3 regions of the Bacillus sp. C28GYM-DRY-1 genome follow, and region 3 is predicted to be linked to each of the others. Evidence: riboswitches for the same ligand, from Rfam matches in the RefSeq annotation. Region 3 holds a riboswitch; each other region holds the start of a gene.
The links. Region 3 has a riboswitch for S-adenosylmethionine ahead of metI (cystathionine gamma-synthase/O-acetylhomoserine thiolyase). Riboswitches for the same ligand answer to the same signal wherever they lie in the genome.
Positions count from the first base shown of each region.

Region 1: another riboswitch for S-adenosylmethionine. It lies ahead of Q3W56_RS14705 (5-methyltetrahydropteroyltriglutamate--homocysteine S-methyltransferase); the one in region 3 lies ahead of metI (cystathionine gamma-synthase/O-acetylhomoserine thiolyase).
Region 2: another riboswitch for S-adenosylmethionine. It lies ahead of mtnW (2,3-diketo-5-methylthiopentyl-1-phosphate enolase); the one in region 3 lies ahead of metI (cystathionine gamma-synthase/O-acetylhomoserine thiolyase).

Region 1 is NZ_JAUMKF010000015.1:58,783-62,055, forward strand. It holds partial or broken gene Q3W56_RS14695 (hypothetical protein) at 506-784, shown strand; gene Q3W56_RS14700 (LURP-one-related/scramblase family protein) at 957-1,445, shown strand; SAM riboswitch class I at 1,512-1,618, shown strand; gene Q3W56_RS14705 (5-methyltetrahydropteroyltriglutamate--homocysteine S-methyltransferase) at 1,701-2,834, shown strand; SAM riboswitch class I at 2,903-3,009, shown strand; gene Q3W56_RS14710 (5-methyltetrahydropteroyltriglutamate--homocysteine S-methyltransferase) at 3,088-3,273, shown strand, end outside.
Region 2 is NZ_JAUMKF010000016.1:26,178-29,450, reverse strand. It holds gene mtnX (2-hydroxy-3-keto-5-methylthiopentenyl-1-phosphate phosphatase) at 1-180, opposite strand, end outside; gene mtnW (2,3-diketo-5-methylthiopentyl-1-phosphate enolase) at 177-1,394, opposite strand; SAM riboswitch class I at 1,478-1,578, opposite strand; gene mtnE (methionine-glutamine aminotransferase) at 1,620-2,813, opposite strand; gene Q3W56_RS14935 (carbon-nitrogen family hydrolase) at 2,908-3,273, shown strand, end outside.
Region 3 is NZ_JAUMKF010000003.1:157,228-160,500, reverse strand. It holds gene metC (cystathionine beta-lyase) at 1-384, opposite strand, end outside; gene metI (cystathionine gamma-synthase/O-acetylhomoserine thiolyase) at 377-1,498, opposite strand; SAM riboswitch class I at 1,566-1,688, opposite strand; gene Q3W56_RS04580 (esterase family protein) at 1,856-2,578, shown strand; gene Q3W56_RS04575 (YjcG family protein) at 2,615-3,130, shown strand; gene Q3W56_RS04570 (GNAT family N-acetyltransferase) at 3,134-3,273, shown strand, end outside.

The sequences.
Region 1 (3,273 bases), on a different contig from region 3:
ACCAAGAGCCAGTCCTAAAAAGGACTGGTTTTTTTGTGTAAATATGAAACATTTTGAATACTTCCTCCGTAAAACAAGTATCAACAGTTGAGGAGGAAAAAATGACAAAACATGCTATAGCTGCAAAAAGTCTATTGAAAAAATGGATAAGGAGCAGGCCGCTTAACATACAAAAGAAATCGAGCCCATTTCAAAAAATCAGAAAAATGTTCAAACGCTTCTTCTAATCAATCTTCCAAGTCCACAAAACCACAATCTGCATACCCTCGTACCGCCCAAATGCTCCGAAATTTGGGTTTTTTGTGTTTAATTCCGCAAAATAGGGTATAAACCAAACAAGAAAGAAAACAACAACCTAAAACAGGTAATTTGAATTATTAATTTTTAGGTTAAAAGTAATATAAAAGATTTTATTTTATCGTCGATAGTAACTATAGAACCAATCATCAACCAGAACTAACACCCTGTTGTAAGACTATTTTCAGGTCAACAGGTTAGACTGTTTTTGAGGGGCAGTTATTTATTTTTTATTGATTTAGAATTTTTTGAATACTTTTTGGCTTTTTATCCGTACAATAGATAATACCAAAACTTTTTTTGGGAGGTATGTAAAATGATCCTATTTATTATCATCGCATTATGTGGCTATCTTCTTTTTTCTTTCAGCAAGGACAATCGCCGTAAACCGCAAAAGACAAGCCCTCTGCCAGCAGCTGCACCTCATCACAACAACCTAATCGACCTTGACGCGATCCGCCAAAAACGCCGGATGCATCTTTCCTAATCCTATAATTTAACGAAAAGGCTGCTGAATGATGCAGCCTTTTTCAATTTAGAAACATTTATCACTCAGGAAAACAACCAGCGGGTTTCTGATTACTAGATTTGGAACTTGAAACTTTCTTGCCGCCAGTCCGTAACTTCTTACAAAACAAATCTAAAAGGAGACTTCAGCAATGATCGAATTATTTATGAAACAGAAAATGTTCTCTTTTAAAGATGAATTTCACATTTATGACCGAGATGAACAAGAGGCTTTCAAGGTCGAGGGCCGATTCTTTTCGTTAGGGGACTCGCTACAAATGACAGATTCATCCGGTAAAACACTCGTTTCCATAGAACAAAAAACAATGTCTGTTCTGCCGCGATACAAGATTTCCATTGGCGGGGAAACAGCTTGTGAGGTGGCGAAGAAACTAACGTTTTTCAAACCGAAATTTGAAATTTCCCAGCTCAACTGGGAAATTGACGGCGACTTGTGGAAGGATGAATTTCAACTGACGGACGGGGAGAATGTCCGTATGTCAGTGAGCAAAAAGTGGCTCAGCTGGGGTGATTCCTATCATTTACAGATTGCAAAAGAGGAAGATGTGCTGATCTGTACAGCCATTGCTATCGTGCTTGATATGGTATTATATAACGACGAAGATGAGAGCATTTTCTAAAAAAGTGTTGACAATTGATCAAAAAGTAATAATATTAAGATAATTGAAATTCGAATATGAAGATATACCTTATCAAGAGAGGTGGAGGGACTGGCCCTATGATACCCGGCAACCGCTGTTTCAAACAGAATGGTGCTAAATCCTTTAGAACATTGTGTTCTTGCAGATGAGGCGGAGATTTGATATTCAAGCTCTTCCTTACACAAAGGGAGAGCTTTTTTATGCTCACCCCATTGCAGAAAAGAGGCGAATGACTTGGCTCAACAAACAAATGTTGCAGGACAAATAACAGAAAAACAACGCAAAGCTCCTTTCCGTGCCGATCATGTCGGCAGTTTACTGAGATCTGCTCCAATAAAAGAAGCCCGGCAAAAAAAAGCGGCCGGCGAGATCACTGCAGATCAGCTTCGTGATATCGAAAATCAAGAAATCACCCTCATTGTAGAAAAACAAAAAGAAATCGGTCTCGATGTGGTAACAGATGGGGAATTCCGCCGATCTTGGTGGCATTACGATTTCCTGGAAGGCCTTGACGGTGTGGAAGCGTTCATCCCGGCTGAAGGGATTCAATTCCATCATGCGAAAACAAAAGCACGGAGCATCAAAGTGACGGGTAAACTCGATTTTACGAGCCACCCAGCGCTTGCCGATTATCAATTTTTACATGAGATCGTCGGCGACGCGACACCAAAATTGACGATTCCGAGCCCGAATATGCTGTTTTTCGGTGAAAAGGCGGATAAAGAGATTTATGACGACCAAGAGGAATATTTTCATGATCTGGCCCAAACGTACAAAAAAGCAATTAAAGCCTTCTATGATGCTGGATGCCGCTATCTTCAGCTTGATGATACGTCATGGTCTCTCTTCTTTGAGGAAAAAGGCAGAGAGGTCGTCCGGGCACTTGGCGGTGATCCAGAAACATTGCCTGCCTTATTCGCCAAAACGATTAACGATGCAGTGGCAGACCGCCCTGATGATTTAGCAATCACAATGCACATTTGCCGCGGCAACTTCAAGTCGACTTGGGCGGCATCAGGAGGCTATGACGCTGTAGCGGAAACAATTTTGGACGGCTTGAATCTGGATGGGCTGTTCTTAGAATACGATGATGACCGCTCAGGACATTTTGATCCGCTCCGTTTCGTAAAACGCAAGGATCTGCGCATTGTGCTCGGCTTAATTACATCCAAATACGGCGATCTGGAAAATCCTGAGGATGTGAAGCGCCGCATCAATGAAGCGGCGCGCTTTGTCAGCCTTGACCAGCTGTGCCTCAGCCCGCAGTGCGGTTTCGCCTCTACGGAAGAAGGCAATCTGTTGACAGAAGAGCAGCAATGGGCGAAGCTGCGCCACGTCATCGACATCGCCAACGATGTGTGGAGATAATCTATCATTGACAGAAACAGAAAATGTGTGAATAATAGATACTATCAGAAAATTTCATAAAATGGTTTTCCTTATTAAGAGAGGTGGAGGGACTGGCCCTGCGATACCCGGCAACCGCTGTTTAACAGAATGGTGCTAAATCCTTTAGAGCATTGATTGCTCTTGAAGATAAGGTTGAGATTGTCACACAAGCTCTTCCTTATCCAAAGGATGAGCTTTTTTATATTCGAAATAGAAAGAAGGAATGGACAACATGCCACAACAAACAACACACACAGAACAAAAAGCACGACAAAGAAAAAAGCCGCCGTTTCGCGCGGATCAAGTTGGAAGCCTGCTGAGATCTGAGCCCGTTAAAAAAGCGCGGCTGCAAAAAGCGGCCGGCGAGATTACAGCTGAGCAGCTTCGCCAAATCGAAAACGATGAAATCATCCGCATT
Region 2 (3,273 bases), on a different contig from region 3:
TGGCAGAAGGCCGAACATCCGCCCGACACCTTCCTTAATCGACAGCGTTTTGGATAATACGCCGTCTTTCAATGCCGTCCACTCCGGCGGAGCAAATGTTTTCATGATGCTTATAATGTTGTCGTTCATCGTGATGGTTCCGTCAAAATCACAAATAATTAAAGGCTTTCGAGTCGTCATACAGCTTCAACCTTTCCCCATTTCTCAAGCGCAAGCTTCAGATCTTTGCATTGTTCGGCTTTTTCATCAATCGGCTGGGCTTCTAAAACCGCATCAATAATGGCTCTGAACGCTTTGCCCCCGCCCTGGGCGCCGTTCGGGTGTCCATGTACGCCTCCCCCGGCGTTAATAATATGATCTATACCGAAATCCCGCATTAAAAGTGGAACCATACCGGGGTGAATGCCTGCTGACGGAACGGCAAATGTTTGGTTAAAGGCATCCTCTCTCACACATTCTTCGTGAATTGCCAGCGCAGCTTCTTTTGGAAGCGCAACTGAACCGTATGGAGATGGGAAGAGACTAAAGTCAGCACCGCAATACCGGTTCAATTTTCCGAGCAAAAGAGCGTGAGAAAATCCGTAGAACGGAGAAGACGTAAACGCCCCGCTGACAGCTGGATGTGCCATAATCGGGATTGCGATTTCAGGATCTTCCGCTAGGCTTTGCATGACGTCTAAGCCGTAAGCGAAGACATTAAACAAAAGCGCATCCGCTCCCAATTCGGCGGCGCGTCTCGCTTTATCTTTTAGATCAGCCGTACGTCCAGTTAAATTCACAGCATACAGCGTTTTATGCCCGTTTTGCTCATACGTTTCTTTCAATATTTGCTTTCCTTCTGTAATTCTTGTTTCAAAAGGTGCCAGACCTGTCTCAAAGAAAATTTCATCGTCCTTAATCAAATCAACTCCGCCAAGCGCCTGCTGTCTGAGCTGTTCTTTAATATCACTCAGGTCCCTTCCGATAACCCCTTTAAATATGCTCATTAATAGCGGTCTCTCAAACTCTCCCAGCAGCTTCCGGATGCCATATACGCCAAACTTCGGTCCCGGCAGTGTGCGCTTAAACGCGTCAGAGAAGTGAAGATCGAGTAATTTGATTTTTCCGTCCAGCGACAGCTTCCCAAACACTGTTGTCAGCATAGCCGGAATATCCTGAGAGAAATTGATGTCAGGATAGGCAATTGTGATCACCGCTTGTTTTCCTGTCGCAGGAGTCCCCTCTCTTTCCTCTACCTTTATCACCCGTCCCTTGTGCTTTTGCATTTGCTCCTGTTTTACAAGGGGCAGATCAGTCCAGGAGCCTACTGTTAATCCTGTTGCGATTTGTTCCGCTTTTTTCTCTGTATCCGCTCCCGGTTCGGTCAGGAGATATGTTGCTAATAACTCACCCATGCCAGAGCTCCTTTCATTTCATCCATATAAAAAAACCTCTTCAAACAGCAATCGCGTCTAAAGAGGTTTCGTTTCTCGTCCGAATCTTATCTCTCAGCCGCCAGCTGCAAGAATTAGCACCGTGCTTTATAAGTCGGTTGCCGGGCTTCATCGGGCTCGTCCCTCTGCCTACTCTTGATAAGAAAATATAGATTTTATAAATTATTTTGAATTATCCCATCGTTATCAGATCTTGTCAATGCTTTTTTGGGTAAACAGGTTCAGTTTCCCAATTCGATAAGCGGCTTCTTTGAGTCTTTCTTCGCTTGTCAGCAGTCCGACTCTGACGTAGCCCTCGCCATATTCACCGAAGCCGTTTCCAGCCGCAACCGCCACATTCGCTTTTTCCAGCAAAAGGTCTGAGAACTGTTCGGAAGTATAGCCTTCAGGCACAGGCAGCCATGCAAAAAATGAACCTGCCGGAGCTGTCACATCCCAGCCAATTTCCCGGCATGCCGCAATCCAAGCGTTTCGCCTGCTCTCATACCGGGCATTTTGCTCCGCCACACACGTCTGATCAGCTAGCAGTGCCGACGCTGCAGCCTCCTGAGTCGCTCTGAAAAGACTGACAAACATATGGTCTTGATAAAGATTGATTGCTTCAATGACCGAAGCGTTACCGACAGCAAAGCCGACCCGCCATCCTGCCATGTTATACGTTTTTGACAGCGTATAAATTTCAATTCCGATATCTTTCGCACCTTTAGTCTGCAAAAAGCTTAACGGCTTGCAGCCGTCAAATCCTACAGCGCCGTAAGCAAAATCGTGAACAACACAGATCCCGTGTTCCTTTGCAAAATTCACGGTTTCTTCAAAAAACTCGGCAGTAGCAACAGCTCCGGTCGGATTATTCGGATAATTTAAATACATCAATTTCGCCTGATCTCTCACTTCAGCAGAGATGCTGCTGTAATCAGGAAGAAACGCCCTGTCCTTTACGAGCGGCATCATTTCCATCTTCGCTTTCGCGAGTGTGACACCTGACCAGTAATCAGGATAGCCCGGATCCGGAACTAAAATCGTATCACCTGGATTCAACAGGCATTGCGGGAGCTCGACCAGACCGGATTTTCCGCCGAATAATACAGCGACTTCAGTCTCCGGGTCAAGATCAATGCCGTATTCTCGTTTATAAAATGCTGCTGCGGCTGATTTCAGTCTGTATGAGCCGCGAAAAGACGAATATTTATGATTTTCAGGATCAACAACGGCTCGTTTCATTTCCTCGACGATATGTTCCGGAGTCGGCTGATCAGGGTTTCCCTGTCCGAGATTGATAACGTCATGTCCTTCTGAGAGCTTTCGGTTCACTTTTTGCACCAAAGAAGCGAAGAATTGCTTTGGCAATTCCTGCAATACATGAGACTGTTCAAATTTCATCTATTCTCACCTTCTAAAAAAATCTTGAAATGATAGTCCATCATCATATATGGTTAAATGAAAAAAGTAAAGAAAAATTTGGGGTGTTTAAAAGATGAAATGGACGATATCTTGTCTTCAATTTGATATTTCATACGGTAAACCTTCGGAAAATATAAAAAAGGCTGAATTTTTGATTGAGAAAGAAAGCAAACATGCAGATGTTCTTGTTCTTCCTGAATTATGGACGACTGGATATGACTTGGCCAACCTTGATAAGCTCGCTGATGAAGACGGGAATTCTGCTCAGAGGTGGCTGCAAAAAACCGCAAAAAAACATGGGGTTCATATTGTCGCAGGATCTATTGCTGTCAGAAAGGATTCTGATGTTTATAATACAATGTACATCGCGGATAAGGAAGGACAAATCATTAAAGAGTACAGAAAAGTCCATCTTTTTCAGCTGATGGATGAGCATGTG
Region 3 (3,273 bases):
ATCCGTCATATCAACAAACGTGTGCTCAATGCCAAACCGGGTCAGCACCTCTGTTACCATGCGGAAGGTTCCGCCGTATACATCTTCTGTCACAAGAACGTGATCGCCCTGTGACAGCAGTAAAAATGCTGTTGAGATGGCCGCCATGCCTGAACTGAAAGCAAATCCTCTCGTTCCGCCTTCCAGTGCGGCAATTGTTTCTTCGAGCGCTGTTCTTGTCGGCGTACCTGAGCGGCTGTAATCGTATGCGCCAAACTCTTCAAATGAGGATTGGTGAAAAGTCGATGCGTGCTGGATCGGTACACTGACCGCTCCTGTTGAGCCGTCTGTTTTAAATGGATTGTGCACGAGCTGGGTTTCCAGCGTCCAATTGTGATTACTCAAATGAAACAGCTCCCTCTTTAACCTGACATAACGCCTGTTTTAAGTCTTCTTTTAAGTCTTCCTCATGTTCAATTCCAACTGAAAAACGCAGCAAACGATTGCAGACGCCATTTGCGATGCGGATTTCTTCAGGAATATCCATGTGCGTCTGTGTGGCAGGGTATGTAATAAAGCTCTCCACCCCGCCGAGGCTTTCTGCGAAACAAATGGTCTTCAGCGCTTTTAAAAACGGGTTGACCCACTCTTCTTTTTGAAGACGGAAGGACAGCATGCCACCCTTTCCGGGATACAGTACATCGGCAATTTCCTCCTGTTCTTCTAAAAATGCCGCAAGCTCCTGCGCGTTTGCCTGATGCTGGCGCATTCTGAGGCTCAGCGTTTTCATCCCTCTCATCAGAAGCCACGAATCAAACGGAGGCAGGACGGCGCCGATCGCATTTTGGTGTTGAAACATTTCCTCACCAAGCTGCTCATCCTTTACAACGACAAGTCCCGCAAGCAGGTCATTATGCCCGCCTAAATACTTGGTTGCACTGTGAATCACAATATCGGCTCCCAGCTCAAGCGGCCGCTGCAAGACCGGTGTATAAAATGTATTATCAACGATCAGCAGAAGACCGTACTCTTTCGTAATCCGGGCAATCTTTTCAATGTCCGCCTCCTGCATGAGCGGATTTGTCGGCGTTTCTACAAACACCGCTTTTGTATTCGGCGTAATCTTAGAGCGTAAACCGTCCTCATCGCTGAAATCATCATAATGAAAGGTCAATCCGTATTTTTTCCACTCGTTTTCAAACAGACGGTACGTGCCGCCATATAGGTCCGATGAAACGATCAGTTCATCTCCGCTTTTAAACAGCGCCATAATCGTTTGGATGGCAGCCATTCCTGAACTGAAGGCAAGCCCCCTCGCGCCGTTTTCTAAGCTGGCGATCGCGTCCTCAACAAGCTGGCGTGTCGGATTTTTTGTGCGGACATAATCAAATCCGGTTGATTCTCCGATCCCTCTGTGGCGGTAGGCTGTTGATAAATAAATAGGAGGACTCACTGTTCCCGTGACTTCGTCGCTTCGGTTCCCGATTTGGGCTAATTTCGTTTCAACGTGCTGTGACATATAGCTGACACCTTCCCTTTTCATAATAAAAACCCCTTCTTCATAAGAAGAAGGGGTTTAACGCTTCTTCTTATCTTCCAAGCATAAAAAACGCTTGCTGGATTTAGCACCTTGGCGTTTTGCACATATGCAAAACAAGCCGGTTGCTGAGGTTTCTAAGGGCCAGTCCCTCCACCTCTCACGATAAGAAATATCGGTTTTAATTTTCTGATTGTTTTATATTAGCGCAATTTGCAGTTTATTTCAACTCTTTTTTCTTCGAATTCCGAACCGTTTAAAGAGAGAAATTTCTAATAATTCATGGTACAATAATGGAAAACAGCAAGAAAGTCTAGTGATGTCCTGGAGGAATGTATTATGGCACCGAAAAACGGCACAGTACAAGAAAAGAAATTCTTTTCCAAAGAGCTTAACGAGGAAATGACATTGCTCGTTTATCTGCCGTCCAACTACTCCCCCCTTTATAAATACCATGTTATTATCGCGCAGGACGGCCACGATTATTTCAGGCTGGGGAGAATTGGCAGACAGGTCGAGGAATTGCTGTCCAAACGTGAAATTGACCGGAGTATTATTATCGGTGTTCCTTATAAGGATGTTGATGAACGCAGAAAAACCTATCATCCGGAGGGCTCCAAGTTTTCAGCGTATAAACGGTTCATCGCCCATGAGCTCGTACCGTTTGCGGATGATGAGTATCCTACTTATCATGTCGGCTACGGACGCACGCTGATCGGCGATTCGCTCGGAGCGACCATATCGCTCATGACAGCACTCGATTATCCGAATATGTTCGGAAACATCATTATGCAGTCTCCCTATGTTGACAAGCATGTATTGGAGGCCGTGAAGCAGTCGGACAATATCGAACACCTCTCTATTTATCACCAAATCGGCACGAAAGAAACTGACGTCCACACGACTGACGGGAACATTCTGGACTTTACAGAACCGAACCGTGAGCTGAAACAGCTGCTGGAGAAGAAGCTTTCCGATTATGATTTTGAACCATTTGACGGAGACCATAAGTGGACATACTGGCAGCCGCTTATCACGCCGGCCCTGAAAAAAATGCTTTAATACTCAATCATACTTTATTTCCAGGAGGGACATAATATGAAATACGGAATCGTTTTATTTCCATCAAAAAAACTCCAAGACCTTGCGAACTCTTACAGAAAGCGCTATGATCCAAGCTATTCCCTGATCCCGCCCCATTTGACGCTAAGAACATCGTTTGAATTGACGGAGGAGAAAGCGGATCAGCTTGTATCACATCTGAGAAACATCGCAAAGGAGTCCCATCCGGTCGTTCTCAAAATGACAAAATACAGCTCATTTGCTCCTGTTAATAATGTCATTTACATCAAAGCAGAGCCGACGGAAGAACTAAAAACACTCAATGAAAAGCTATACACCGGTGTGCTGGCTGGTGAACAGGAATACGCTTTTGTTCCGCATGTGACGGTAGGCCAAAACCTTTCCGACGATGAGCATTCGGATGTCCTCGGTCAATTAAAAATGCAGGAAGTGTCGCATGAAGAAATCGTTGATCGTTTCCACTTGCTTTACCAGCTGGATAATGGATCGTGGACAGTATATGAAACCTTTTTGCTAGGCAAAGGAGAATAGTATTTGGAAGCAGTTATCGCAAAAAATGAAAAACAAATGAAAGATGCATTTCTTGTAAGAGAAGAAGTCTTTGTCAAAGAACAAAACGTGCCTGCTGAAGAAGAAATTGACGAACTTGAAAATGAGTCGGAGCATATCGTTGT